3 linked regions of the Thiorhodovibrio frisius genome follow. The main gene of each other region encodes a partner of the protein of the gene in region 3 in a complex. Links are inferred from orthologs where the notes say so. Each region holds a gene or a part of one and is shown on either strand. Other genes may lie near its edges.

Region 1 (11,105 bases), 3.5 Mb from region 3 along the record:
CATCCTCAAGCGCATCCGACGCGGAGAGCACTGGAGCAGTGCCAGCCGCAAGGTCTATACCCAGGGCTCCTTCGGCAATGGTGCGGCCATGCGCGCGGTGCCGATCGGACTCTTTTTCGCCGGGCAGGGAACCCACACACTCATCACGGCCGCGCATTGCGCCGCCGAGATCACTCACGCCCATCCTGACGGAAAGGAAGGCGCTGCGCTGATCGCCTTGGTCGCCAGCTTGGTCTTCACCGGGTGCAGTCCGAGCGACATCTGGGCCGCCATCAGAGCCGCGTCATGGAGCCCAGTGGTGACCGAAAAACTCGCTACCGCCGAGCAATGGCTTGGCGCCCAACAGCCGATTGCGCCAAGCATCGTCGCCCGGCAGCTCGGCCGCTCGATCACTGCCGCCGGTTCCTGCCCAACAGCCGTCTATATCGCCCTGCGGCATCTGCGCGAACCCTTCGTCGATCTGCTCGACTTCACCCGCCGGGTCGGTGGCGATGTCGACACCATCGGCGCCATGGCCGGCGGCCTCTGGGGCGCCGCGCGCGGACTGGGCGCCTTGCCGATGGAGTATCTTGCCAAGCTGGAAGATGCTGACCGTCTGGTGCGCGAAGCGAGCCGTTTCGCCTCGGCTTGCAGCGTCCCCTAAACGTGCGGCTCAGTCACAGGCCCTCTGGGGCAGGCGCCCATCGGATTATCATCATCGGAATCCTTCGCGCTGGTTGCAGCCATGTCACGCCTGATCCTGCATGTCGATCTCGACGCCTTCTTCGCCGCCATCGAACAACGCGACCATCCCGAGTGGCAGGGGCGCCCGGTGGTCGTCGGCGCTCAGCCGGGCCAGCGGGGCGTGGTGGCGACCTGCTCCTACGAAGCGCGGCGCTTCGGCGTGCATTCCGCCATGCCCATCGCACAGGCGGTGCGGCGTTTGCCGCCGGAAGCGGTTTATGTCCGCCCGCGTATGGCCCAGTATGCGCAGGTCTCCGAACAAATCATGGCGGTGCTCGCGACCCTCTCCCCGCAGATCGAACGGGTCTCGATCGACGAAGCCTATCTTGACATCTCCGGTCTGACCGCCCTGGTCGGGCCGCCTCAGGTCATCGGCGAGCAGGTCAAGACCGGCATCCGCCAGGCCGTGGGTCTGACCGCATCGGTCGGCATCGGACCGAACCGGCTCATCGCCAAGCTGGCCTCTGACGCTCGCAAGCCCGATGGCTTGACGGTCGTGCTGGCTGACCAAGTGGATGCATTTCTCAACCCCATGCCATTCCAGGTACTGCGCGGCATCGGCCCCAAGACCGCGCCTCGGCTGGGGCGCCTGGGTGTCAGAACGATTGGCGACGTGCGCCGACTCCCGCTCGTGACCCTGCGCCGTCATCTGGGCGCGCGCGCTGGTACTCAGTGCTATTGTCAGGCACGCGGAATCGCCGACGACCAGATTCATCCCGAGCGACCGCGCAAATCCATCTCCAAGGAAACCACCTTCGCCGAAGATGTCACCGATCCCCAGATGTTGGAAAGCACCCTGCATTGGGCCGCGCAGGAGGTCAGCTGGCTAGCCCGGCAGACGGGGAACAAAGGGCGCGTCGTGACGCTGAAAATCCGCTTCTTCCCCTTCGAGACCCACACCCGCTCGCGCACGCTCACGCGTCCGACAGCGGATGAACAGCAACTGTTTTGCATCGCCCGGTCCATGCTCACCACCGAAACGTCCTGGCACAGCCGCCCCGTGCGGCTGATCGGACTCGGACTCTCCGGTTGGCCCGAGTCCAATCGGCGTGTGCAGCTCGATCTTTTCGACGCGGCTAACGCGCAACCAGAGCCCGAAGAGCCGACCTTGACCAAGACACTCGACGCCATCCGCCAGCGTTTTGGTGCCGAAGCCATTCAACGCGGGCTCAGCACCCATCGCCATTGTGACTGACGCCTTTCAGGAGAACCCAAAAGATGACTATCCGGATCGACGCCGATGCCTGCCCCCAGGTCACCAAGGACATCCCGCTGGCCACCGCTGTCATCGAGCGGGGAGGGTAGGCGCTGAGTCATCGCAGCAAATTGTTCACCACCGAGAACGTCCGCGCGCGAGCGAATGTCCGCGACTTCCTGGAAACCCTGAGAGCCAGCGGCATCCGCACCGGAGGACCACCGGCCTTGAGCCAAGGCGACAGCAAGCCATCCGCGACCACGGCCCAATCCTTCCCTGAACTGCCTCCGCCATGGACCAGAACGAATATCATCGTCGAAATCGTGCTCCTTGATCGAAAGGGGGCCGGGGCGAACGTGCGCGCTTGAAGACCTCAAGCCTATCGGGGTTCCAGGCGAACTCGCCCAGGCAAGTCATCACATCCTGCCATCGAGAGACAGTCCGGCCCACAGCGCCGCTGGTGGCCAGCGAACTCGCTGGTCATCTGGCCTCTAGCGTCTCTGGACTGGTGAACAAGCGTCCCTGAACGGGTGAACAAAGTGTCCTGAACTCGGGAACCAGATGCACCGCCTTGGTGAACAAGCGTCCGTGGCCTGGTGAACAAGAGACACTAACCCTGGCGAACCCGTTGCCCCCGCACTGGTGACCTCGTGTTCCCAGGCTGGAGAACCGGGGTACCTGGGAGAGAACCAGGTTCACCGGACTAGGGAACCCCGCTTTCCAGGAGGGAGAGCACCCAGTTCCCCGGCATCGACAACCAGGTTCCCTAGGGCTGGTGAACCAAAGTGATTAGCCTGATGCAACCCTTTCCCCACACTGGTGCACCAGGTTGCCTGTGCTGGTGAACAAAAAGACCCAGCTCGGTTGCCATGAAGACCCATGACCGCAGCATTGTTCCCTATGGCTTTGAGTGCGAAAGCCGCGCTACGCGGATGCTTATGGCTGGTTTAATGGCCAGAAACAAAGGACAGGCCACTGTAAAATCATGCAATCCTCTAAAAATCCGAGCTTGGACGGCATGTTTTTAATGTGAACATTCGTGCAGTTCAGCCAGGACCAAGAACTGCTGGTGATCGCCGTTCACCCTCGCTTCCTCACGCGCGCGCGCCAGCTAGCTAGCTAGCAAGCATTACAAAAACTCGGGAGAGTTATTAATGCTGCTTGCTGATCGCTGACGCGCGCGAGGCGCTCGCCGAACCCGGTCAGCGCATCGACCGACGCCGAGCCCAGTTCGGGCCAGACCGCGCTGGGACGAGCAGGCCCGGAGTCCGGGTGGGAACCAGGCGCCGGCGTGCCGAGCGCCGCCTCGAAGCCAGGCCGCTCAAACCCGCCGGGCTGATGCGACCCAGACAGCCCGCATGGCCAGCCAGCCCCGCCCAACCTGCTTGCCCTTACCCATCTTCCCTGGACAGGGCAAGCACGAAAGCTCGGATTTTCACCGAACTCTCGGTGTCGCTGATCGACGCGCAATCGCGCAGGCTACCCGGCATTCAACTCACTTGCCGGAGGTCTGCCCGATGCATCCCCTTGCGCTTCCCCATGGCGTCGATGACCCGCCCTCGCTGCTGCTGTGGCGGCTCGATGAACTCATCCCGCTGGTGCTCATGCTCGTGATCGGCATGCTCAGCGACCGACTGCTGATCTTCCTCGCCCTGGGACTGGGTCTGTCGCGGCTCTACGGGCGCTTTCGTGACAGCCGCCCCGATGGCTTCACCCTGCACTGGGGCTACTGGCACGGGCTGGTTCCGCTCAAGGCGCGGCGCTGCCCAAATCCCTTCACCCGCCGCTTTCAGCCCTGAGGTCGCCCATGGATTTTCACACCCTGAGCCGCACCTGGCGCGGATTGAACGCCGAGAATCGTTTCCACCGCCTGGTCGTGGCAGTGTTGCTGCTCATCAACCTGCTGACACTGCTCGCCCTGGTGCGCGCGGATCGCACTGTGGTGCTGGTCCCGCCGATCCTCGAGGGCGAGGTCAATATCGCCCGCGACAGCGCCAGTCGCTCGGTCAAGGAAGCCTGGGCGGTGCATGTCGCCGGACTGCTCGGCAATGTCAGCGCCGGCTCGGCGGACTTCATCCGCGCGGCGCTCGAACCCCTGCTGTCCCCGCCGCTGCGTCGCGAGGTGCTCGCCGTCATCGGCGAACAGGTCGCCGCCATCAAGCGCGAACGGGTGGCGATGCATTTCTCCCCCGATGCGCTGCGCTATGACCAACCCAGCGACACCTTCTTCGTCACCGGCCAGCAGGTCAGTGCCGGTCCCGGCGCCGAACCCGTCCGCCATCAACGCACCTACGAAATCCAGGTCGGCTTCCGGCACTACCGCCCGGTGATCCGGCATCTGGATGTCTATCCCGGCGGTCCGCGCACGACCGCGCAACCTTGAGGATTCCCGCATGCACTTCCAACCCCGTCGTCTTACCGTCTCCATCCAGGCCGCCCTGCTCGGAACGGGGCTCGCCGTGACGAGTCTGGGTTCTCAGGCCGCGAGTCCCTTTCTGCGCACCAGCGCTGACTCCAATCCCAACCAGCCCGCCACCACCAAGGATGCCCAACTGGCCCTCGGACCGCGCACCGTCACGGTCGAACCGGGCAGTACCGTCATCCTGGAACTGGCCATCGATCACCTCAACCGCATTGTCACGCCCTTCCGATCACCGTCGGTCAGGACGGTCTCCAGTGTTTCGACCGAGGTCGATGGGAATGTCCTCTATGTCGCCACCGCCGAGGAGACCCCGGCGACCCTCTACATCACCGATGCCGATGATGCCCAGACCACGGTGGCGCTGACGCTGGCGCCGCGTCGGGTGCCGCCACGCGAGATTCGTCTGCTTGTGCCGGGATTGGAGAACCAGCGTAAGGCGTCCCGCCCGTCGTCCGCCGTGACTGAGTCGGCGTCAGTGCAGCCAGACATGGCGCCCGTGGCCATTTGGCGCCAGCCGCAGCAGTACGTCGCGGAATTGACCCAAGGCTTTCGTGCCCTGGCCTTGGGTGAGGTGCCCGATGGCTATCGGTCAGGTCGCGTGCGCTTCGGTCCTGCGATCCGCTGCGGTGCGGATGTCAACTTGAGCCAGGTGAAGACATACGACGGCGATGCACTGCGCTTTCTGACCGCCAGGGTGCGGGTCAAGGGCGACCAGCCGGTCGTGCTCGATGAAAGCCAGTGCCAAGCCGGCGGGAAAGGCGCCATTGCGGCTGCGGCCCTGTGGCCCAGCGGTCCGCTGCATCCCGGAGCCGATGCGACCCTGTTGGTCGCGATCGATCCCTCGCGCGCAAATCCAGCCGCGCGTACCGCTCAGCCGGGAGGAACCCGCTGATGGCTGAGTGGACCGAACACTGGGAGCGCCTGTCCCCGCGCCTGCGTCAATGGATCACCCTGGGGACTGGTGGCGTCATCGTCGGCTCGCTGGCAGTGTTGATCGCCACCGCACCGCAGGATGACCGCGACAGCGAGGCGCAGCGCCGGCGCCTGGTCAACAATCTACTCACCGATGTCGATCCGCGCGACCTCGGCATCGATGGCCTGGGCCGGCGCTTGCAGACCTTGGAAGGGGACGTGCGCAAGATCGCCTACAACCTGGAGCAACTCGGCCTGGATGCCGCCGAGGGCGCGGGCAATCGCGCGACCCTGATGCAGACGCTGCGCCGCGAGCGCCAGGCGGAGCTGGAGGCCCTGAAACGCGAGCTGGCCGGCGTGCGGGAAGAGCTCAAAAGCCAGGCAGCGCTTCCCCCTGGACAGGGAGCCGACCTCTGGGTGCCGCCATCACCGGCGGATGTTGCCGAGACTCCCGCTAATTCTGAGCCAGAGATTCGCCACTCCGAGCCACCAGCGCTGGATCAGCTCTTCGATGCGCCACGCGCCACCGTCTCCGAGCCAGCCGGCAGCGCCAAACCGGCTGGTCCCGCCCTCAGCATCCGTCACGTCCAGGGCGATGCGGCCAAAGCCGCCGGCAAGGATAAGAACCCCGAGGACGCCATCTCGGAAGTCCGCATCCCCGCAGGCAGCATCCTCCAAGGCGTGCTGCTCTCCGGCATGGACGCGCCCACCGGTCGCACCGCGCGCCAGGATCCCTATCCCGCGCTGCTGCGCCTGAAGGACAACGCTATCCTGCCCAACCGCTTCCGCGCCGACATCCGCGAGTGTTTTCTCCTGGTCGGTGGTTACGGCGACCTGGGCTCAGAACGGGTCTATCTGCGCGCGGAGTCCATCAACTGCGTGCGCCGCGATGGGCGAACCATTGAGGTCGCCATCGATGGCTATGCCGTCGGCGAGGACGGCAAGGTCGGCGTGCGCGGACGACTGGTGAACAAACAAGGCCAGGTCATCGGACGGGCCATGCAGGTGAGTTTCATGCAGGGCTTCAGCCAACTGTTCGGCACCGTGCCGGTCGCCTCGGTCGCCACTGGAGGAACCACCATGCCCTACCAGCAAGTCTTCTCCGGACAGGCCCTGCAAGGCGCGGCCATTTCTGGGACCGGCAAGGCGCTGGATCGCCTGGCCGAGTATTACCTGGATCTGGCCGAGACCATCTTCCCGGTGCTCGAGGTCGATGCCGGGCGCGGGGTGGAGGTGATTCTGAACCGGGGCGTGGGGCTGAAGCTTGATTCGCTTGATCAAAAATAACCCGCACTCGACAGGGATTGTCTGTGCGATGAGCCGATGTTTGGAACCGAAGTCAACAGCAACAGTCCTGGTTCTGGCTTGCCGCAGGCATCGCCGGTCCCATTCAATCACGCTGTTCAATCGGTATCACAATCAGGGGAAGCATTCGTTATGGGACTGATGGTGTTGAACGCGTCGGAGACTTTTCCGTTGGCCATGTCGAGCCGCGAGATCGCGGAACTGACCGGGAAAACGCATGGTCATGTTCTTCGCGATATCCGAAAGATGTTGAAGAATCTCTATCACCTGGACGATAAACCAAAACTGGATCAACATAAAATACAGGGTGTTACGATTGAGAAGGATGATCGTGGGTACATTGCCCGGATCGACCTCGACAAGGATCACACCCTCACGTTGCTCACCGGTTACAACGATCAGGCTCGGTTGCGCGTCGTTCGGCGTTGGCAAGCATTGGAGAAGACCCAAGTCCGGCCTCTCTCTCCAGCCGAGTTGATGATCGCGCATGGGCAGGCGCTGCTCGCAGCCGAACGAGACCAAGCCGAACAAGCGGAGCGGATCGCGAGACTCGAACAGCGTGTCGATTTGATGGGTAGCGATACGGGCTACCGGACCATCACCGCCTACATGAAGCAGAACGGTATTCGATTGCCAATCTCCGAATCGCGCCAGAAAGGGATGGCCGCCGCCAAGCTAGCGCGCGAGCGCGGAGAGCGCATCGGCAGTATTCCAGACGAGCGCTTCGGTTCGGTCAACAGCTATCCCATCGATGTGCTGGATGAGGTGTTCTCGCTTGCGGGCTAACGCCTGCCTGTCAGAATTGTGACAGCGCCGCGCGCAAGCGGCGAAGCAATCGCTAAATCCCCGTGATCGCTCCAGCCGCCTAGAGCGGCCATCACCTCCGCTGGATTGCGGATCGACAGTGCCGGAAACATGGCACTGTGTCGGATCACCGAGGACAACCACTTCGATTGGTTACTCACGTCTACCCCGCATGAGGGGTCGCTTGCGCGCTGATCTGTCGTCGGCTGTCGTCGGGCGCGCTTTGATCGAGAGGCCCGAACGCTGTGCGCCGATTCGTAGCCAAGAAGGCTGTCCTTGCATGGACCTTGCATGATCAAGACCATGGCGCGTCCACTCTGGCACTACATGGTCTGGTATCGCTCGGGGGCAACCGTGCGGCCAGATAATCATTTCCTGCCGCTGCCGGTCACCTTCTACGCGGCGGCGCATTCTGCGCCCTGGCCGTTTTGCCGGGAACAAGGAGCTTCGCTGGCGGTGACTCACGGGGTTGGCCAAGAAAATCAAAGCTCCGTGCGTTAATCTCGAACGACGCCAGCCTGAGGTTCTTCGCGGACTTCGAGATGATCCAATAATGAATCATGAATCCAGTCAATGCCTTATCGAGCAGGGTACCGACAGGGACTCTGTGCCGGATCCGATGTTCCAACCCCGCGTTAAGCTCGCCAGGTTCGCCTTGTTGCTTGGTCGTCGTGCGGAATTTTTTCACGTTTGAGCCGCCGTCCGGAGAATAATCTCGTGTTTAGAGTCGCGGATCGACACCCTCGCTCTCCAGCGCCAGGACACCGAAGACGCACTCATGCACCCGATACAACGGCTCGCCACTGACAAATCGATGGAGCGCCTCCAGCCCAAGCGCATACTCGCGCAGGGCCAGTGCGCGCTTGGAGCCCAGGCTTCGGGCGCGCAGTCGCCCGAGATGCTCGGGATGCGTATATTCCGGACCGTAGATAATGCGCAGATACTCGCGCCCTCGGCATTTGATCGCTGGTTGCACCCACTTGCCGCGCTGTCCTGACTGGCTGGTGGTGACCCAATCGAGCGGCTTGATCACCAAGCCTTCGCCACCGCGCCCGGTCAGCTCCAGCCACCAATCGATCAGCGCCTGTTCGGAGTGCGCATCCTCTAGGTTGACCAGACGATAGGCGGTCGCTTGCAGCAAGGCATCGGCCGCGCACAGACGCGCCAGGGTTTGGATATGCCAGAGATGATCACGATCGCTGAAGGTTCGCCCCTCGGCGGCGAGCAGATGGAAGGGCGCGAGGCGGTAGTCTTCCAGTGACGGCGTGTCCCAGCAATAGCGCCGATAGGCTGCGACATAATCGTCCAGCATGGTCTGGCGCGCGCGAAAACGCGCGAGCAAGTCCTCGGGAGCACCGCCACGCGCGACCGCTTGATCGAGCAGATCGACTGCCGCGGCCAATCCCCGCTGGCCGGCGGCCCCGACCGTGGCATATTGGCTTTTGAGCAGTTCCAGCGCCTTGGCCGACCAGGGCATCAGCTCGGCATCCAGCGCCAGCCAGTCGGTGTTGAATTCTTCCCAGAGTCCGCTGGCCGCGACGGCGCCGCGCAGCCGTTCGAGCAGGGCGCGCTCCAACGCCCGGTCGGCAAAGAAGGGCCGTCCGGTGCGGGTGTGGATCACGCCCTCGCGTCGATCGGTGGCGCCAAAACGCCGGGCCGCCACGCCATCGGCGCGAGTGACGATGACCACCGCGCGCGAGCCCATGTGCTTTTCCTGGCCGATCAGACGCGTGACGCCGCCCCGCCGATAATCCTCCAGCACCGGGCGCGGGTGCTCCAGATACTCGCCCTCCGGGCAGGTCGCCGCCGGCGCCATGGTCGGGGGCAGATAGATCAGCCAATGGGGATCGACGGCGAAGCGGCTCATGACCTCCAAGGCCGCCGCTGCCTGATCCTCGCCGATGCGCACGCGCGGGATCAGCGCGGTCTCGATGTGACGCAAGCCCTGAATGTCGGTGATGTCGAGAAGGTCTGCTGGCCTCGCAATCAATGTTGAGGGATCGGCCAGCGGTCGCACCGGCTGGTAATACGGCTGCCGGGCCAGAACGGATATGATCGCCTTCTCCGGCCAGCGCAGCGACGTCAGCCGCCCGCCGAAGACGCAGCCGGTATCCAGGCACAGGGTGCGGTTGATCCAGACCGGCTCGGGTACCGGGGTATGGCCATACACCACATGCGCCCGGCCGCGATAGGCCGCCGCCCAGTCATGGCGCACCGGCAGGCCGAAGGCATCGGTCTCTCCGGTGGTCTCGCCATAGAGCGCGAAAGACCGCACCGCACCCGAGGCGCGGCCCTGGAATTCCTCCGCCAGGCCGGCATGGGCCGCGACCAGGTTGCCGCCGTCCAGCACATAATGACTGACCAGCCCATCGATCCAGTCGCGCACCTGGGCGCGAAAAGCGGCCGACTCCTTTTCGAGCTGGGCGATGGATTCGGCCAGGCCATGGGTTGGCTTGACCTGGCGACCGTCGAGCCATTTCTTCAGCTTGGCCTCATGATTGCCCGGCACGCAGAGCGCCTGACCTGCGGCGGTCATCTGCATCACCAGGCGCAGCACGGCAGGCGTGGCGGGGCCGCGATCGACCAGGTCGCCAAGAAAGAGCGCGCGGCGACCCTCCGGGTGCTGGGCGCTGGGCTGGGCGGGATCATCATTGACCTGGTAGCCCAGGGTGCGCAGCAGATCGCACAGCTCAAAGAAACAGCCATGCACGTCGCCAATTAGATCGAAAGGGCCGGTATCCGCGCGGCGGTCGTTCCACAGCGGTTGGCGCTCGATGCGCACGGCCTCGATGGCCTCGGGCGAGTCGAGCCGCACGATCTGGCGAAAACCTTCTTTCTTCAGACTGCGCAAAGAACGTTTAAGCTGATCGGCTTGGCGGCGCACTACCTCGGATCCGAATTGGCGATCCGCGCGCGCCTGGTTGCGACCGTGGCACAGGGCCGGCGGCAGATCGAGCACGATGGCGACCGGCAAGCAGTGCCAGCGTCGCGCCAGGGCGAGCAGCGACTTGCGTGCGTCGGGCTGCACATTGGTCGCGTCGATCACTGTCAGGCGTCGCGCGGCCAACCGCTTGGCGGCGATGAAATGCAGCACCTCGAAGGCGTCCTTGGTGGCGGACTGGTCGGTCTCGTCATCGCTGACCCAGCCGCGGCAGGTATCCGAGGACAAGACCTCGGTGGGGCGAAAATGCCGTCGGGCGAAGGTCGATTTGCCGCTGCCGGAAGCACCGACCAGCATGATGAGGGAGAAGACTGGCAGGGTAATGGTCATGCCGGGGCACGCTCGCGGCTGTCTGCTCGGGTGAAGATCGCCATCTGGCTCGAGGCACCCAATTCCGGGTGCGGGTCGCCAATCGGCTCGAAGCGCACCTGATAACCGTATTGCGCGGCGACGGGCAAGCACCAGTCCTGGAACTCCGCCCGCGACCATTCGAAGCGGTGATCCCGTTCGCGCCGATCGCCAGCCGGCAGTCGGGGATAGAGCGCATTGTAATCGCGATTCGGCGTGGTCAGGATCAGCAACGGCGGCTGGGCCTCGCCGAACAACATGCGCGCCAGGGTTTTCAGGAGCGAAGGGTCGACATGCTCGATGACCTCGCTGACCACCAAGGCATCGAAGCCGCGATAACGCGCGTCGCGATACAAGGCTGAACTTTGAAACAACGCCAGGCGCTGGCGTTGCCGCTCGGAGCATTCATCCAGATGCAGCATCTTGGCCGCGACGCGCAGCACCTCGGGCGAGAC
Region 2 (11,278 bases), 770 kb from region 3 along the record:
TGGGTGGCGACCATTCAGGCTATTGCCGATCGGGGTGTGGAGCTTTTCATTGAATGCGGGCCCGGCAAAGTGCTGGCTGGCCTCGGTAAGCGCATCGACAAGACGCGACCGACCAGGGCTATCTTCGATGCCGAAACACTGCGGGCGGCCATGACGGAGGCTCAAGACAGAGGCAATCCATGATGGAAAATGAAATCGCACTGGTAACGGGTGCAAGCCGCGGCATTGGTCGCGCGATCGCAGTTGTGCTGGGTCAAGCAGGCGCGCGAGTGGCGGGCACGGCTACTACCGAAGAAGGCGCGCAGCGCATTCAGCAGGAACTCATCGGCCAAGGCGTGCGCGCGCTTGGGTTGTGCATGAATGTCACAGACTCAGCCAGCATGGACGCGGCGCTTGCGCGCATCAGCGACGAATTCGGCGCCGCGCCTTCGATCCTTGTCAACAATGCCGGCATCACCAAGGATAATCTGATGATGCGCATGAAAGACGAGGAGTGGGACGCGATCATCGCCACCGACCTGAGTGCGGTTTTCCACCTGACTAAACGCTGCATGCGGGCGATGACCAAGGCGCGCCATGGTCGTATCATCAATATCACCTCGGTCGTCGGCTTCAGTGGAAACGCCGGGCAGACCAACTACGCCGCAGCCAAAGCGGGCTTGGTCGGGTTTTCCAAGTCGCTCGCGCGCGAAATCGGGGGCCGTGGTGTCACTGTCAATTGCGTCGCACCGGGCTTCATCGCCACTGACATGACAAGTGCCCTGCCAGATGCGCACCGCGATGCACTGCTTGGGAGCATTCCGCTCGGGCGGCTTGGGCAGGCCGAGGAAGTGGCTGCCGCTGTTGCATTTCTCGCCTCGCCTCAGGCCGGGTACATTACGGGCGAGACCCTGCACGTCAATGGTGGCATGCTGATGGATTAAGGGCCGCGAGAGGCGGTTTTCGGCTTTCAAATAGGGGTTTTTATCTCTAAAATACCGCGACCCTCGCCCCTTGGGGGTTTCATTCACCGGAGGTTTGTCAAACAATGAGCAGCGTTGAAGAGCGAGTCCAGAAAATTGTCGTCGAACAGTTGGGCGTCAAGGAAGAGGAAGTCACCCCGGAGGCTTCCTTCGTTGACGATCTCGGTGCCGATTCGCTCGATACTGTCGAACTGGTCATGGCACTTGAAGAGGAGTTCGAAACCGAAATCCCCGACGAGGATGCCGAGAAGATCACCACCGTCAAGCAGGCGGTCGATTACATTAACGCCCATTCGGGGTAAGACAGGATTTTGGGGGAGGCCCCCATGCAGACTGAATTGAGACTTTCCTGAGTTCGGTTCATCCGTGCCGCCCAAATTCTGAAATCTGGGTGTCGCGATGTGCCGGATGGGACCGGATGGGCCAGAAGTGCTCGCGGAGGTTCTCGATGGCGTCGCATGCCGGGGTGGAGCGGCTGTCGATGGATTTCACCATGTGAATTTCATCCAGCCTGGTGGGAGTTGCCGTGAAACAACGGCGTCTCGTCCGCTGGGTTAGCCGGGATCATCAGCCTTAAGCACCTTCAGCATAAGTGCCCCCAACAGTCTGTTCGTCAGGTTTTTGATGCCCTATCCGTGCGGATCTGTTCGGTTCTCCACCCGGTTCTACCGGGGGCGAACTTGGCTCAAAGGGCATTCGTCAGCAGGAGCAAGTGAAGAGGTGATACATGTCAGGTAGAAGAGTCGCCGTTACCGGTCTGGGTATTATTTCCCCCGTCGGGCTCAATATCGCCTCCGCCTGGGACAGCATCCTGAATGGCCGTGGTGGCATTCAGGCCATTACGCACTTCGATGTGACGCCCTTCAGTACGCGTTTTGGTGGTCCTATCTATGACTTTGACGCAACCGAGTATGTGTCGAAGAAGGATCTGCGCAAGATGGATGCCTTCATCCACTACGGCATCGCGGCTGGCACGCAGGCGATCCGCGATTCCGGGTTGGAGATTAACGACGCGAATCGCGAGCGCATTGGCGTTGCGGTTGGTTCGGGCATCGGTGGTATCACCGGCATCGAAAACAACTATGGCAACTATCTCAGTGGCGGGCCGCGTAAGATCTCGCCATTCTTCGTGCCGGCCAATATCGTCAACATGGTGGCCGGGGATCTGTCGATCAAATTTGGTCTCAAGGGGCCGAATTTCTCCATCGTCTCGGCTTGCAGTACCGGTACCCACAACATCGGCGAGGCGGCCATGATGATCCGCCATGGCATGGTGGATGTGATGATTGCTGGTGGAGCGGAAATGGCGACCTCGCCGGTTGGTCTCGGTGGTTTCGCCGCCGCGCGGGCGCTCTCGACGCGCAACGATGATCCCCAACGGGCGAGCCGCCCATTCGACAAGGATCGTGATGGTTTCGTGCTCAGCGATGGCGCCGGCATTATGGTACTTGAGGAGTACGACATGGCGCTCGCTCGGGGCGCCACCATTTATGCCGAGCTTGTCGGGGTGGGCATGAACTCAGACGCCTACCATATGACCGCGCCATCCGAGGACGGGCAGGGCGCCTGTAACTGCATGAAGCTGGCGCTGGCCGATGCTGGCCTCAACCCCGATCAGGTTGACTACATCAATGCGCACGGTACATCCACCCCAGCCGGGGATATTGCCGAGGTCAAGGGTGTTAAATTGGCGATGGGCGATCATGCCAAGCGCGTGGCAGTGAGTTCGACCAAATCCATGACCGGCCACATGCTTGGTGCAGCCGGTGGAGTCGAGGCCATTTTCTCGGTGCTCGCTCTGCGCGATCAGGTGGCGCCACCCACCATTAACTACGAAACGCCCGACCCCAACTGCGACCTTGACGTGGTGCCTAATCAGGCGCGCGAGATGCCGATGAAGGTTGCGCTCAGCAACTCCTTCGGGTTTGGCGGCACCAATGGTACTCTGATTTTCGCACAGGCTTGAGGGCCTTGAGCCGCGACGGCCGATCTTGGGCGCGCGTTGGCGGATGGTGATGAAAAATACCCTGATCGCCCTGTTGCTTCTCCTCGGTCTCGGCGCTGGCGCTGGATATTATTATTGGGAAGATTACCAGCGCTTTCTGGCAATGCCCATCGACTTGGGTGAACCAGACCCGGACGGCGAGCCATTGATTGGCAAACCAGTGATTCTGGAAGTTCCGCGCGGGGAGGGTCTTCGCACCCTCGCCAGTCGGCTAGAGGCGGATGGGCTGATTGAAAATGCGCATTACCTGATCGCGCTCGCCTACAACCGCCAGCAGGCCGACCAAATCAAAGCGGGCGAATATGCGCTAACGCCGGGCATGACCCCAGCGCAGCTCCTTGATCAGCTGGTCTCTGGTCGCTCGATTCAATACCCAGTGACCCTGATCGAAGGGCGGACTTTTCGCGATGCCCTTGCCAGCATTGCTGCCGAGCCTGAGTTCAAGCATGAGCTCGAAGGTCTAAGCGACGACGAGATTCTTGCCGCGCTCGATCTCGACATCGAGCATCCGGAAGGTTGGTTCTTCCCTGATACCTACTTATTCCGCCGCGGGGCGAGCGATGTTCAGGTCTTACGCCGGGCGCACGAGCGCATGCGCGAGGTGCTCGATGAAGAATGGGCCGAGCGCAGCGCCGATCTTCCGCTGACATCCCCCTATGAGGCGCTCATTCTTGCCTCGGTGATCGAAAAAGAAACAGCCCTGGGCAGCGAGCGTCCGGAAATCGCCGGAGTCTTTGTGCGGCGCCTGCAAAAAGGCATGCGGCTACAGACGGATCCAACGGTGATTTACGGCCTGGGCGCCGATTTTGACGGCAATTTAAGACGCGTTGATCTCGAAACGGATTCGCCTTACAACACCTATACCCGCAGCGGTTTGCCGCCGACCCCGATTGCCTTGCCCGGGCGCGCAGCCATTCACGCCGCCCTGCATCCAGAAGAAGGCGAGACGCTCTATTTTGTCGCGCGTGGCGATGGTAGCCACCATTTCTCCGCCTCGCTTGATGAACACAACTGTGCCGTGCAGCGCTTTCAGCGCGGCGGTGACTGCGATCCGGCCCGCTTCCGTTGAATCTGGATGCCGGCAGTGAGCGCACAGGCGGCACGAGGATGCTTGATCACGCTCGAAGGCATCGAGGGCGCTGGTAAATCGACCCAGCGTGAGACCCTTGCGACGACACTGACCGAGCTGGGCATCCCTTTTTTGCAGACGCGCGAGCCTGGGGGTTCACCTATCGCTGAGCGTATTCGTGCCCTGTTGCTGGACCCGGCGCATAAGGGACTTTGTGCCCAAGCCGAATTGCTGCTGGTTTTTGCCGCACGCGCCGAGCACTTGGACCAGACCATGCGCCCGGCGCTGGAAGCCGGCACTTGGGTGTTGTCTGATCGCTTCACTGATGCGAGCTTTGCCTATCAGGGCGGGGGGCGTGGTATTCCGGCTGAGTCGATCACCGGGCTGGAGTCGCTGGTGCAGGGCGAGCTGCGTCCCGACCTAACCTTTCTGTTTGACCTGCCAGCCGAGATTGGTCTCAAGCGTGCCAAAGCGCGAGCGGACTTGGATCGCTTTGAAGCCGAAACGCTCGAGTTCTTTGAGCGGGCGCGTCAGGTCTATTTGCACCGTGCGAAGCAGGAACCTGGGCGCTTTCGGGTGCTGGACGCGACCCTGGATGTCGAACAGGTTGGGCGACATGTCCGTCAAGCGCTCATAGACTTTGTCACCAGGATGCAGTCCTCGGGCCAATGAGCGAGATGGCCTCTGCTTCGGCCCCCATCGCCGGCGGGGACTTTCCTCCCTGGCTGTCTGGCCATTGGCAGCACCTGTGGAAGACCTACCGCAACGCCCGCTTGGGGCATGCCTGGCTGTTAACTGGACCTGCCGGACTGGGCAAGCGGCTCTTTGCTGACCGGCTTGCCCAGGCGCTGCTTTGTGAACATCCTGGCGAGGATGGCGTGCCCTGTGGTGTCTGCGCCGAATGTCATCTGATCAAAGCAGGTCATCATCCGGATTTGCAGCGCATTGTCCCCGATGCCGAAAGTGCCAGTGGCGAGATCAAAGTCAATGCGATTCGCGAACTGGTCGCGCTCGAGAACCTCACCAGCCATCGCGGGCATTTCAAGGTTGTCCAGATCGTTCCGGCTGAGGTCATGAACAACGCGGCGGCCAACAGTCTGCTAAAAACTCTGGAGGAACCGACTGAGCGTACCTTGCTGCTGCTGGTTGCCGATGATGCAAGCCGGCTGCCGGCGACCATTCGCAGTCGCTGTCAGCAGTTGGTCTGCGTGCCGCCGCCAGAGCGCGAGGCGCTGCCCTGGCTCGGTGCGATGCTTCAGTCCCCACCAGCGCCGCCCGAGTTGCTGTTGCGTCTGGCGCGGGGTGCGCCTTTGAAAGCGCTGAGCCTGGGGAAGGCGGATTACCTCAGTATGCGTCGCCAGGGATTTCAGCAGTTTCTGGGCGTTGCCGAGGGCCGCGAAGACCCGCTTGCAGTGGCGGCCGCTTGGCAGTCCCAAGATATCCCCATGTTACTGGAGATTGTGCTGGGGTGGTTGTGCGACATCGCGCGGTTGCTTGGCGACCCGCAGGCGCAATATCTCAGTAACCCGGATTTGCAGGATGCACTGCAAGCACTGGCCTTGCGCCTGTCACGCGAGAAGCTACATGATTATCTGCGCCAGCTCATGGGCGCGCGGGCACTTCCGCAGGCTTCGGTCAACCGGCAACTGCTGCTTGAGTCCTTGCTGATTCGTTGGGCACTTTTGGGCAGGGCGGGCGCAATGGCGTTAAGATCCCAATGAGGTGTTATGCTGCTATACCGGAACCTTTGGATTTTGGCTTGTTCCGGGTCGGGTGACGGCCACGGGGGACACCGTGAATACTTCTCCAGTTATACATCCAAGGAGGCTGCTTCCCGGCGGCGTCCTGCCGCCGAGAACCCCGTGGCTGTCACCCGACCCAAAACCGAAAATCAGTTTGCGATTGTTATAAGTCAGCATGATTTGATGAGGCGCCAGTCAACCGCCCCAACTAAGCTCCACGCAAACCCAGCCAAAGACGGCAAACGGGGGGTATCGAACAGACCAATCTGCGCTGCCGCTTGTTGCTTTGGGCATGAAGCCGTTACCAGAAATCGGCACCGGTAACCAGGACTAGACGATGGAAGGCGAAAAAAAATCCGGCCGTCAACGCATTCTAAGCTTTGCCATCAAAGATAAGAATGCTCTGTACGCATACTATATGCCCTTCGTCAAAAACGGTGGGCTTTTTATCCCAACCACTAAGCGTTATCAGTTAGGCGATGAGTTGTTTTTGCTGTTGCAACTCATGCAGGAGTCCGAGCGCATCCCGGTTGCGGGGGAAATTATCTGGATCACGCCGGTCGGTGCCGAGGGCAATCGCGCCGCGGGGGTCGGCATTCAATTCAGCGATCAGGATAAAGGCATCGCTAGGCGCAAGATCGAGGAATATCTCGCTGGCGCACTGGAGTCTGATCGCGGTACCCATACGATGTAGCCGGGGTTTGGGCTAGGTTCTAAGTTCTAACTGCGTTTTAACTTCCTGCGACCCGCCAGATGTTAGTCGACTCCCACTGCCATCTCGATCGCGTTGATTTAAGCGCCTACGACGGCGATTTTGCCGCCATGATGGAGCAGGCAGGACAGGACGGGGTGAGGCGGATGCTCTGCGTTGCGATTGATCTTGAGCATTATCCCGCCATGCGCGCGCTCGTCGATCCCTATCCCCAGGTGCTGGTGTCGGTTGGGGTGCATCCGAGCGAACAGCAGGGCCATGAGCCCTCGGTGGCTGAATTGGCGGACCTTGCCAGCGCCGATGCGCGCGTGGTGGCCATCGGTGAGACCGGGCTTGATTATCACTACAACCAGGGTGATCTCAACTGGCAGCGCGAGCGCTTTCGCCGTCATATCCAGGCCGCGCATCAATGCGGCAAACCGCTGATTATTCACAGTCGCGATGCGCGCGAGGATACCATTGCTATTTTGCGCGATGAGAACGCCGCCGCAGTTGGCGGGGTGATGCACTGCTTTACCGAGACCTGGGAGATGGCGCAGGCGGCGCTGGAGTTGGGCTTTTACATTTCCTTCTCAGGCATTGTTACCTTTAAAAGCGCCGAGTCACTCAGGGAGGTTGCCCGGCAGGTCCCGCTGGAGCGCCTGCTGATCGAAACCGACTCGCCCTATCTCGCGCCCGTGCCACACCGGGGCAAGAAGAACGAGCCGCGTTTGGTGCCGCTGGTGGCGGAGAAGATCGCCGAAATCCGTGGCCTAGAGTTGGCGGAAGTCGCGGAGATCAGTGCGCGCAATTTCGAGCGGCTTTTTCTGCAACCCAAATGGGCCGCCTGAATGCAAAGGTGGGCAATGGCGGTCCCGGCCTTAGCGGCTAGATGGCAGGCAGGCGAAAGGGTTCGGCCTTATCGGGATTGTGGCGGTAAAGGCTGGCGGCATTGCCCACTCGCTGGACCAGTTCAGCCCCTGTCTCCTCAGTGATCGCGGTGATGAGCTGGTCCCGCTCGGCGCGGTCGCCGGCGCTGATCTTGACCTTGATCAGCTCATGATGATCCAGCGCAATGCGGATTTCTCGCAGCACGGCCTCGGTCAGGCCATGCTGGCCGAGCATCACCACGGGTTTGAGATGATGCGCCTGCTGTTTTAGCCAGTGGCGTTGTTTTGGGGTGATACTGGGCATGGTGAAAAATGTGTTTTCAGTCGGGGCCAAGTGACTCAGCTGGCTTGCAGATCCACCAGCACCCGGCCATGGGTCTGCCCGGCCAGCATGCGCTCGAAGGTGGCGGGTAGCGCATCCAGGCTAATGGTATCTGTGCGGATGGGCTCCAGATCCACTCGCCAGTCCTCGGCAAGGCGGCTCCAGAGTTGCTGACGCAACACCTTGGACACATCGACCGAATTACATCCGAGCAACTTAATGCCACGCAAAATAAAGGGCATGACCGTGGTGTTAAGCTCTGTCCCAGCAGCCAGGCCGATGCTGGCGATACTGCCATTGGGCGCCAGGGTGCGGGTGATCTGCCCGAGCATGTCACCGCCGACATTGTCGATGGCACCGCCCCAGACGGCTTTTTCGAGCGGTCGCTGTCCGCCTGGGAGCTGGTCGCGTCCAAGGATCTGCCCGGCACCGAGGCTTTGCAGCCAGGGATGTAGCTCAGACTTGCCAGAGACGGCGGCCACCTCGAAGCCAAGTTTGGCCAGCAGCGCCAGCGCAATGCAGCCAACGCCACCGCTTGCCCCGGTGACCAGAATTGGCCCCATGGCGGGTTCTTGACCATTAAGCAGCATCTGATGGGCTGCCAGAGCCGCAGTCAGGCCAGCAGTGCCGAGCGTCATGCTTCCGGCCAGATCCAGGCCCGGTGGTAGCATAGTGAGCCAGTCGCCCGGCACGCACAGGTACTCGCAATAGCCGCCGTCATGGTCAAAACTCAGGCCCCAACCGGTGGTCAGTACCGCATCGCCGGGGTGAAAGTCCGAATGCGCCGAGACCTCCACGGTGCCGCTGGCATCAATGCCGCCGATCAAGGGAAACTGGCGCAGAATCTTGCCCTTGCCGGTTCCGGCCAGGGCATCCTTATAATTGATTGAGGAAAAATGGACCCGGACCAGCACCTCGCCCGGTTTGGGATCGGCGATGGTCAGGGTTTCGACTCCGGCGCGATGGCCGTCGGCGTTGTGATGAATGCGAAAGGCGCGGGCAGTTCTCATATCCGGCTCTTGGGTTGGCGCGAAACTGGTGTGGGCGACATGGGGGCGCTACCTTAACATGGAACGACAAACAAGCGATCCCCGACCGCGCTCAGCAGCAAGGCCCTCGCGATGGTGGCTGGTGCTCGCCTGTCTTCTGGTCGCGATCCTGGCGACGCTGGTGCTGAAACTGCGGCCCCTGTTGCAGACTCCGGTTGCTGTGCTCGCGCAAGCGCCGGCAAGCTGCAACCTGCGCCAAGGGCCCTGCACGGCCGAGTTTGCAGATGGTGGGCAGGTAATGCTCGCCATCGCTCCTAGCGGTATTCCCTTGGTCAAACCTTTGCAGCTCAAGGTGCGGCTTGCACGGATGCGAGCGCCACTGCGGGTCGAGGTCGACTTTCGTGGTGTCGACATGGACATGGGCTACAACCGTGTCGTTCTCGAAGCTGTCGCCGATCCTGACGAAAGGCGCGCGCCAGACAGCCACAGCTATCGCGGTAGCGGCATTTTGCCGCTGTGCGTGCGCCAGCGCATGTTGTGGGAAGCGCGTGTGCTGCTATTGGAGCCCGAGGGTATTCGGGCGGGCGCGTTTCGCTTTGAGACCCGGCGTGGGGACTGAGTCAGGTTGTCGGTTCTTGGCCATCGGGTGCGCATCGGGGCGGACCTGGCCGGCGCGTCCGGTATACTATTTTCTCCGCGCTTTGCAGGAAAACCACGAGCCAGTTGGGAGACCCTGAGATGACCGTATTGGTTGGCGATGTCGGTGCCACGAAAACCCAGATTGCGATCGCCGAAGGCGATGGCCAAAAGTGGCTGTTGCGCAACCAGCGCCGCTACGCGAGTCGGGAATATCAGGGGTTGGGCGAGATTTTGACCCAATACCTGGCCTCACTGGAGCAGCCTCCCAAAGCAGCGGCCCTGGCAATTGCCGGCCCGGTCGCGAATGATCGCTGCGAGGCGACCAATATGCCCTGGCATCTGGATGCACGGGCGCTGGAGGCCGCGACCGGAATCGCGCGCGTGCGCCTGCTCAATGACCTTGAGGCCATTGCTTGGGGCATTCCCGGGCTAGACGACGACCAGCGCCTGACGCTACAGGCTGGCGATCTAGATGCGCGTGGCAACATCGCTGTGGTCGCTCCCGGCACTGGCCTTGGTCAGGCCGGTCTGTTTTGGGACGGAAAGCGCCATCGTCCGTTCGCGACCGAAGGCGGCCACACTGACTTTGCACCGACAGATGCGCGCGAATTCGCCCTGCTTGAGTCTTTGCAGGCACGTTTTGGCCGGGTGAGCTGGGAACGGGTCGCCTCCGGTATGGGCATCGAAAACCTTTATGGCTTTCTGCTCCAGTATCGTGGCGCCGCGCACCATCCGCAGATGGCCGAGGTGCTGGCACAACAGGACAAACCCCAGGGAGAACAAACAGGCGATGTGGCGGCGACGGTGGCCGCTTTGGCCGCAACGGGAGACTGCGACATCTGCCAGGAGACCATGGCCTGGTTTATGCCGCTGCTCGGTCGCGAAGTGGGCAATAGCGCACTCAAGCTCATGGCGCGCGGCGGAGTCTATCTGGCTGGTGGTATCCTGCCAAAAAATGTTGATTTGCTGAGGAGCGGGGGATTTTTGCAAGGCTTTGTTGATAAGGGGCGGATGCGCGGGTTGCTCGAGGCTATGCCGGTGCATCTGGTGCTTGAGGAAGGCTGCGCCCTGATCGGTGCCGCGCGTTTCCTGAGCGACCCGGATATCTGCTGACCCCAACACCAAATGCTTGATCCATCCGATCCCCCCGCAGGCGCGACAGGTCGGCGCGCACGCCGCATCCAGTTCCTGTTGGTCGCTTTCTGGCTGCTGGTTTTGGCGCTGTGGCTGCCCGGTGCGGCGGTGGCGCTGGAGCTGAAGGTTGAGGTGACGGGCTTGCGTGGCGAACAGGAAAAGAACGTCCTTGCGTTGCTCGGCATCTATCAGGAGCGCGCGGACAAAGACATCAGTGCACTGCGGCTGTTAGCACTGCATCGGCGAGCGCCGGAGCAGATTCGCAAGGCGCTTGCGCCCTTCGGTCTTTACCGCGTGAGCATTCAAGACACACTCACCGAGCCCGCCACTGATGGCGGCACCTGGGTAGCCAGCTACAAGATCGACCCGGGGCCGGCGGTGCGCATTGCCAGCATCGACTACCAGATCACAGGACCGGGAGCCAGCGCTGGCGTTTTCCCGGACGCCTTCCCGATGCAGGTGGGCGAGGTGCTGTTGGATTCTAACTACACCAAAGCCAGAGACAGCATCGAGACCATTGCCTCCGAGCAGGGTTATCTGGACGCGACCATGACACGCCATCAGGTGCTGGTCAATCTGGACAGCTATGAGGCCCGGGTGTTCTTTCATCTCGACACTGGGCCGCGTTATTACTTCGGCCAGGTCAGCTTTGAGCAGGACCTGCTGGCACCTGACTTTTTGCAGCGCTTTGTGCCGTTCGAGTCCGGGGCGGTCTACGATCCCGACGACCTGCTTGAGCTACAGGGGCGCTTGCTGGGGTCGGAATACTACCAAAGCGTCGAGATCAATCCGCACAAGCAACTCGCCAGTGCCGACCGCGAGGTCCCCATCACCG
Region 3 (7,612 bases):
GCACTACAGCACAACCGCATGGATGAATTTAAGGCGCGTTATCGCGCGGTCAACGCACTTCTGATCGACGATGTGCAGTTTTTTGCCGGAAAAGATCGCTCGCAAGAAGAGTTTTTCCATACCTTCAATGCACTTTTCGATACCGGACAGCAGATCATTCTGTCAAGTGATCGCTTCCCAAAAGAAGTGGCGGGACTCGAGGAACGGCTGCGCTCTCGCTTTGGTTGGGGCTTGACGGTGGCAATCGAGCCGCCCGATCTGGAAACGCGGGTCGCCATTTTGCAGAGCAAGGCGAGTCTGTTTGGCATTGAGCTACCCGAAGAGGTCGCCTTTTTTGTCGCCAAACGCCTGCGCTCGAACGTGCGGGAGCTTGAAGGCGCACTCCGTCGACTCGGGGCAAATTCCAGGTTTACGGGCGTGCCCATTAACCTAGAGTTCGCGCGCACAGCCTTGCACGACATGCTGATTGCCCAAGACAAGCAGGTCACCATTGAGAATATTCAAAAGGTCGTGGCGGCATATTACAAAATCCGCACCGCAGATCTGCTCTCCGCCAAGCGCACCCGCTCGATCACGCGGCCGCGTCAGATCGCCATGACCCTTGCAAAAGAGTTGACCAAGAACAGCTTGCCTGAAATTGGCAAGGCTTTTGGGGGACGGGACCACAGCACAGTGATTCATGCGGCAAAGAAAATCGCGGAACTGCGTGTCGCAGATGCCCTAATCGATGAGGATTGTAAAAACCTGTTGAGAACTCTGACCTCATAACTGTGGATAAGTCCGGCACAGTCGTGGAAAAATAAATATCGACATTTTATCCACAGCTCCCGTGGCACTTGGCCCACCGTCTCGTCTGCTTTCAACCCACTGAGTAAATTACAAGATTTTTGCTTTTTTCGGTTACGCACAGGCCTTACTACGACTACTAGGTTTTATTTAAGACTATGAAGATAGAAGTACAGCGCGAAGACTTGGTTCCTGCGTTAACCAGCGTGGCAGCCGTTGTTGAGCGACGGCAGACTTTGCCTATTTTGAGTAATTTGCTGATCAAAACGACAGAAGACGGCTTTTTGCTCACGGCGACAGATCTGGAATTGCAGATATCAAGCAACATCGCAAGCAAGGTGGTCGAACCCGGAGCCATTACTCTGCCGGCAAAAAAGTTTGCTGATGTTTGCAAGGCGCTGCCTGAAAACAGTCGGATTAGCCTGGAGGTTAGCGATACTCGAGGATATGTTCGCTGTGGGCGGAGTCGGTTTTCGCTCAGCACCTTACCAGCGGAAGACTATCCTGGACTGGAAGGAGAAGCCAGCGAACAGGCATTTGAGGTCGAAACAGCCGTATTGGCTCGAATGATTGAGCGGACCAGTTTCGCAATGGCGCATCAAGATGTGCGCTATTACCTAAACGGCCTGCTGCTCGAAATTTGTCCTGGTAGGCTGGTCACTGTCGCTACAGATGGGCATCGCCTCGCGAAGGCGGAATCTGCCGTGAGCGCGCTTCAATCATGGGAAGATAAGCGGCAATTGATTCTGCCGGAGAAAACCGTCGCTGAACTCAAACGCCTTCTGGCCGGTAAGGTCGGAGAAACAACCCGGCTCGAAATCGGCGATCGAACGGTCGTTATTCGGGTTGGCAATAACGTGGTGACCACGAAGCTCATCGATGGGCGGTACCCGGATTATTCAAGGGTCATTCCCACCCAACTTCAGCACTCAGCACTGTTGGAACGGGAAGCGGTCAAGGATTCTCTGGCACGCACGGCGGTCCTGTCGTATGAGAAGCAAAAAGGCGTGCGTATGACGTTCGAGGAAGGGACGCTCAAACTTGAGGTCAGTAACCCGGAGCATGAGGAAGCAGAAGAAGAGATTGCGATTGACTACCAGGGGGGCAGTACAACGATCGGATTTAATGTCGGCTACTGGCTCGATGTGCTGAATGTTCTTGATGGGAAGTCGGTGGAGGTGCGTTTCCTTGATTCTGAAGTCAGTGCAATCCTGAGCGATCCTGAGTCTCCAAATGAGCTTTATGTCGTGATGCCGATGCGAATTTAGGAGGGGTGCTGTCTGTTCTGCTGGGGCCGAGAGTATGGAGGATTGATGTGGATTCGGCGGTTACGGATTGAAGGGATCAGAAATCTGGAAGCTTGCGATTTGGAGTGTGGTGAAGGGCTCAATCTGGTTATTGGGTCCAATGGTGCCGGAAAAACCAGTTTTCTTGAAGCGATCTATTTCCTTAACCGGGGAAGTACCTTTCGGGGTAAGAAAGCGGGACCAATGCGACAGGAGGGCGGGAGACGCTGCTTTGTCGGTTGTTGGGGAACTAACAGCTCAGGGGTTGAATGGAGGGGGTCGCGGTCTTGCGAGAAAGCCGAGGCGGCGCTCGCGGGTAGACGGAAAGGGGCTGATTCGAAGCTTGATAAACTGATGGTACGGCTGATCAGTGACTCAGTTTACCTGTTAGTCGAGGGTCAGCCGGAACTGCGTCGGCGGTTCATCGACTGGAATTTGTTCCACGTGGAACCAGGGTATGGAAGTTTGGTGCGCGAGTATCGGCGCACCTTGAGCCAGCGAAATGCATGGTTAAAAGCCGGTGCGAGCGGACCGCCTGTTTGGGATGAGCCCTATGTGAGACTGAGTTTACAGCTTGAACAACTGCGCGAAGGCTACTGCTTGTCGTTAAACAAATGTTTTCAGGAGAGCTGTGGAAGTTTTGGGATTGGCGACGGGCAAGTCTCAATTCGGTGGGTAGGGGGATTTGACAAGCAGCATCTTCGAAGGGACTTGGTCCGAATGTTAGAAACGGATCGGCGTCGTGGCTTTACCTTTCATGGGCCTGATCGAGCGGACTTCCAAGTGGTGACCAGGGACGGGGTGCGACTAGGCTCGCGCGGTCAAAACAAAGCTTTTGGGATTCTGCTTCAAATCGCGGCTAGCCAACTCGGCGGGGCAAAGTCACCGAGAGACATTTGGCTAGTGGACGATATTGGCTCGGAATTGAGTGAGGAAAATGCACAGAGTCTGGTTGGCATGATTCAAACTCATAGCTGCCAGGTCTTCCTGACGGCCCTCAGCCAGCCGGTCCTTGATTCCTCGAAAATGTTTCACGTGGAACAGGGCGTCATCTGTCCAGCCGATTAACCCTGAAACCACCGCGCATCTTGGTCCCTTAGCACGGACAGGACAATCTCTCCTCGCGCTAGTCTTGACAGAAATAGTCGCGCTGTCCGAACTAAGGACGATATCTTTAGTCGATTTCAAAAAATTCTCTAATGCCCACCGGTGGATGAGCCAAGAACCGGTATAATGGAGCCTTCTTCGGTTAACCAATTTACTCTGTTTCTCAATGGCCTACGACTCATCTAATATTAAAGTTCTGCGCGGGCTGGACGCTGTTCGCAAACGTCCGGGGATGTACATCGGTGATACTGACGATGGCACCGGTCTTCATCACATGGTTTTTGAGGTGGTGGATAATTCCATCGATGAAGCCCTAGCGGGCCAGTGCACCGACATTCGAGTGACTGTCCATACCGACGGCTCAGTCTCGGTGGCAGATAATGGGCGGGGCATCCCTGTTGATCATCACCCGGAAGAAAATCGTTCTGCGGCTGAAGTGATAATGACGGTTCTTCACGCCGGGGGTAAGTTTGACGACAACTCCTACAAAGTCTCCGGTGGTCTTCATGGTGTCGGCGTTTCGGTTGTGAACGCGCTGTCGGAGACACTCAACTTGCGGATTTGGCGTGGTGGCACCCTGTACGAACAAGAATATCGCCTGGGTGCGCCTGTCGCGCCTTTGCGCCCGATTGGCGAAGTCGAAGCCTCGGGGACCGAGATTCGATTCAAACCTTCAACAGAGATTTTTTCTGATTGCGAATTTCACTATGACATTTTGGTAAAGCGACTGCGGGAGCTGTCTTTTCTGAATTCAGGGATTCGCATCGCATTGCGCGATGAGCGCGTTGATCGGGAGGATGTTTTCGAATACAAGGGCGGCATTCGCGCTTTTGTGGAACATCTTAATCGAAACAAATCGCCTATCCATCCGACGGTCTTTTTCTTTACCGACGAGCGCAACGATCATGTTGTTGAAGTTGCCTTGCAATGGAACGAGTCCTATCAGGAAACCATTTTTTGTTACACCAATAACATTCCACAAAAAGATGGGGGCACCCATCTGGCGGGATTTCGCGCAGGTTTGACGCGGACGCTAAACCAATACATCGAGCGGGAAACACTGGACCGGAATCAGAAGACACGACCGATTGGCGACGATGCGCGCGAGGGACTGACTGCAGTGGTTTCGGTGAAAGTGCCGGATCCCAAGTTCTCTTCCCAGACCAAAGAAAAATTGGTGTCCTCGGATGTTAAGCCAATCGTCGAAGGCCTTTTCGGCGAGCACTTGAATAGTTTTTTAGAGGAGAATCCGGCTGAGGCGAAAATCATCGCCAATAAAATGATTGATGCGGCCCGCGCGCGCGAAGCGGCCCGGAAGGCTCGTGAAATGACCCGACGGAAAGGGATTTTGGACATTGCCGGTCTTCCCGGAAAGCTTGCCGATTGTCAGGAGAAAGATCCAGCGGGCTCTGAGCTCTTCATCGTGGAGGGTGACTCAGCCGGAGGGTCCGCCAAGCAGGGTCGCGACCGGGCGTTTCAGGCAATTTTGCCCTTAAAAGGCAAGATCCTAAACGTAGAGAAAGCCCGCTTCGATAAAATGCTGTCCTCTGCCGAAGTGGGCACGCTGATTACCGCCCTCGGCTGTGGGATTGGCCGAGAGGAATACGACCCGGACAAGCTGCGGTACCATCGCATTATCGTGATGACGGATGCGGACGTCGACGGTGCCCATATTCGCACCCTGCTGCTGACCTTTTTCTACCGGCAAATGCCTGAGCTCATTGACCGGGGCTATGTCTATATTGCTCAGCCGCCGCTGTATAAGGTCAAGCGGGGCAAACAGGAGGATTATCTGCTCGACGACGCCGAGCTTGGGGCATCCCTGCTGCGTGCCGCTTTGGACAATGCCGCCTTGACTCTCAGTGCGGATACCCCGCCAATGTCGGCGGTTGGGTTGGAGGAATTGACGCGAGAGTTTCAGATCTACCGCGCCATTATTGCCCGCCTAGCCAATCGGTATGACTCTCTGTTTCTCGGTGAGCTTTTAAGCCTTCCGCGCATGACTGAAGATCTGTGGTTCGATCAGGCTGCCCGCGAGCAATGGATTCAAGATTTAACTCTGGCCTTAAGTGCCAACAGTGGAACGGCGATCGATTATCGCATCAGTGTCAGCGGCGATGACGCAGGCGGTCCTGGGGCCTTGGAACTGATTCGCATGGTGCATGGCATTCCGGAGACGCGCATGGTGCCCTTTGAATTCTTTTCTTCTGCCGACTACCAGCGAATCGCTGCTCTTAGCGAAAAACTTGATGGACTTTTGCAACCAGGCGCCCGGGTTGAGCGCGGGGATAAGAGCGTGGAGGTTGATAGTTTTGCTAGGGCCTACGACTGGCTAATTGGTGAGGCGAAGCGGGGATATCACATTCAGCGGTATAAGGGCTTGGGCGAAATGAACCCCGGACAACTGTGGGAAACCACAATGGACCCGGAATGCCGTCGGCTGATGCGGGTCACCATTGAGGATGCTGTCTCGGCCGACCAGATATTTACGACCCTGATGGGTGATCAGGTAGAACCCCGGCGAGAATTCATCGAGCGCTATGCACTCGAAGCGGGAAATATCGATATCTAAGAGCCAGTGGCAGTCTTTTGCTTAAGGAACGGTTCAAGAACTAGCGATACAACTTTGCCTTCTGAAGTTGGGCACGCTGCGCTTTGCCCAACCTACCTGTATCGGTAATTTTTGAACCGTTACTAAGGGTCTTTATCTGAGTCAAAGAGCTGGTCATTGTTTTGATTCGCCTCGGGGCTTAGAGGGATCAGGCGCTCGACCCGGCGAAAGCCGCGTGGCAAGAGGGCGCCGCGTCTGCCCCTATCACCCTGATAATGAGATTGGTCCGCTGGCTTCAAGCTAAACTGGCGCTGGCCGGCCTCAACAATCAGAGTGTCGGTCTCGCTTAATACCGCCACTGCGCTGACGCGCTCTCCGTCTTGATTCATGCGGGTTGCGGGAATACCAATGAGCCGGTTGCCCTTGCCCTTGGCGAGTTCAGGTAAATCTGACAGCGCAAATAGCAGCAAATGACCGGTACTTGTCGCTACCGCAACCTTGGAGTTTGTCGCAGACTGCACCTTAACGGGCGGCAGCAGCCGGTCCGGAGCTGAAAGGTTGATTACCGCTTTACCGCTTTTTGTTTTCGCAAAAAGATTGGCGAGGGTGCAGATAAAACCGTAGCCGAGATCGGATGCCAGAATATACCGGCTTTCAGGCTCGCCAGCTAAAACGCTGACAAAGAACGCGCCTGCCGGCGGCTCCAGACGTCCGGTGAGAGGTTCTCCTTGTCCGCGCGCTGAGGGCAGGCTGTGGGCTGGCAAGGAATAGCTGCGTCCAGTGGAATCGATAAATACCGCTTGTTGCTGACTGCGCAAGCGCACCGCCATGCCAAAAGAATCACCGCTTTTAAAGGTGAGAGTTTCTGGCTCAATGTCATGGCCCTTGGCCGCCCGGACCCACCCCTTTTCAGAGAGCACGACAGTCAAAGCTTCGCTCGGTATCAAATCGGTATCGCCAAGAGCCACAGATGCAGCCTTTTCACAAATCGGGGAGCGGCGATCATCGCCGAATTTCTCGGCATCATTGCGGATTTCATCAATAATCAAGCGCGTAAGCTCAGGCTGGTTGTTCAGCAGGTGTTTCAGCTGGGACTCTTCTTTTTGTAAGTCTGCCTGTTCGGCGCGGATTTTTACTTCTTCGAGTCGGGCGAGTTGCCGTAACCGGGTATTGAGCACATAGTCAGCCTGAGTGTCGCTGAGAGTAAAGCGGACTATCAATACAGGCTTGGGCTCATCCTCGGTGCGAATAATGCGGATGACTTCATCAATGTTGAGGAACGCAATCAGCAAGCCTGCGAGGAGATGCAGGCGCTCTTCAACCTTGGTAAGCCGGTATTGCAGTCGCCGGCGCACGGTGGTGTTGCGATAGCTCAACCATTCGCGCAACAGTTCAGGCAGACCCATCACATGGGGTCTGCCGTCCAGGGCAATCACATTCATGTTGACCCTGTAGCTCTTCTCAAGGTCAGTGGTTGCATAGAGATGCGACATCAGGCGTTCGAGATCGACACGGTTTGATCGAGGGGTAATGACCAAGCGGGTTGCGCACTGATGATCCGACTCGTCGCGCAGATCCTCAACCATGGGGAGTTTTTTCGCCTGCATCTGCGCGGCGATCTGCTCCATAATCCGATTGCCCGATACCTGATGTGGCAGCGCGGAGATGACGATATCTCCCTGTTCAATCTGATAGCGAGCCTGTTGTCTGATCGAACCACCACCGGATTCGTAGATGCGCCTAAGCTCCTCTTTAGAGCTGACAATCACTGCTCCGGTGGGGTAATCAGGGCCTGGAAGTTGGTCTAATAAGGTATCAAGGCTGGCCTGCGGATTCTCAAGCAAATGGATGCAGGCATTGGCAACTTCGCGCAGATTGTGCG

The links.
Region 1: the proteins of dnaN (region 3) and dinB are in contact, whole or in part, in a solved structure (PDB 1OK7), measured with the Escherichia coli proteins. The link is inferred for Thiorhodovibrio frisius from one-to-one orthologs.
Region 2: the proteins of dnaN (region 3) and Thiofri_RS03880 are in contact, whole or in part, in a cryo-EM structure (PDB 8GIZ), measured with the Escherichia coli proteins. The link is inferred for Thiorhodovibrio frisius from one-to-one orthologs.

Annotation. Positions count from the first base shown.
Region 1 is NZ_CP121471.1:3,540,971-3,552,075, reverse strand. The notes cover bases 1-2,821. They hold dinB (DNA polymerase IV), read left to right. Parts: upstream 1-724; coding sequence 725-1,918; downstream 1,919-2,821. Other genes in these bases: Thiofri_RS16135 (ADP-ribosylglycohydrolase family protein), read left to right, coding at 1-643. In the rest of the region: type IV conjugative transfer system protein TraL, read left to right, coding at 3,436-3,717; Thiofri_RS16115 (TraE/TraK family type IV conjugative transfer system protein), read left to right, coding at 3,726-4,301; Thiofri_RS16110 (TraK domain-containing protein), read left to right, coding at 4,312-5,232; Thiofri_RS16105 (TraB/VirB10 family protein), read left to right, coding at 5,232-6,539; Thiofri_RS16100 (Rha family transcriptional regulator), read left to right, coding at 6,576-7,343; Thiofri_RS16095 (hypothetical protein), read left to right, coding at 7,653-7,862; Thiofri_RS16090 (polynucleotide kinase-phosphatase), read right to left, coding at 8,083-10,632; Thiofri_RS16085 (3' terminal RNA ribose 2'-O-methyltransferase Hen1), read right to left, coding at 10,629-11,105. UniProt on the Escherichia coli protein: Poorly processive, error-prone DNA polymerase involved in translesion repair and untargeted mutagenesis. Copies undamaged DNA at stalled replication forks, which arise in vivo from mismatched or misaligned primer ends.
Region 2 is NZ_CP121471.1:767,739-779,016, forward strand. Bases 3,737-6,730 are described here. They hold Thiofri_RS03880 (DNA polymerase III subunit delta'), read left to right. Parts: upstream 3,737-4,704; coding sequence 4,705-5,757; downstream 5,758-6,730. Other genes in these bases: mltG (endolytic transglycosylase MltG), read left to right, coding at 3,737-4,036; tmk (dTMP kinase), read left to right, coding at 4,079-4,708; Thiofri_RS03885 (PilZ domain-containing protein), read left to right, coding at 6,116-6,472; Thiofri_RS03890 (TatD family hydrolase), read left to right, coding at 6,532-6,730. Outside these bases: fabD (ACP S-malonyltransferase), read left to right, coding at 1-183; 3-oxoacyl-ACP reductase FabG, read left to right, coding at 180-923; acpP (acyl carrier protein), read left to right, coding at 1,028-1,264; fabF (beta-ketoacyl-ACP synthase II), read left to right, coding at 1,690-2,928; more of mltG, read left to right, coding at 2,978-3,736; more of Thiofri_RS03890, read left to right, coding at 6,731-7,320; ribosome assembly RNA-binding protein YhbY, read right to left, coding at 7,358-7,663; Thiofri_RS03900 (YhdH/YhfP family quinone oxidoreductase), read right to left, coding at 7,699-8,691; Thiofri_RS03905 (hypothetical protein), read left to right, coding at 8,750-9,289; glk (glucokinase), read left to right, coding at 9,409-10,422; Thiofri_RS03915 (autotransporter assembly complex protein TamA), read left to right, coding at 10,435-11,278. UniProt on the Escherichia coli protein: Part of the beta sliding clamp loading complex, which hydrolyzes ATP to load the beta clamp onto primed DNA to form the DNA replication pre-initiation complex.
Region 3 is NZ_CP121471.1:595-8,206, forward strand. The notes cover bases 191-2,999. They hold dnaN (DNA polymerase III subunit beta), read left to right. Parts: upstream 191-944; coding sequence 945-2,054; downstream 2,055-2,999. Other genes in these bases: recF (DNA replication/repair protein RecF), read left to right, coding at 2,100-2,999. In the rest of the region: more of recF, read left to right, coding at 3,000-3,140; gyrB (DNA topoisomerase (ATP-hydrolyzing) subunit B), read left to right, coding at 3,346-5,751; parC (DNA topoisomerase IV subunit A), read right to left, coding at 5,874-7,612. UniProt on the Escherichia coli protein: Confers DNA tethering and processivity to DNA polymerases and other proteins. Acts as a clamp, forming a ring around DNA (a reaction catalyzed by the clamp-loading complex) which diffuses in an ATP-independent manner freely and bidirectionally along dsDNA.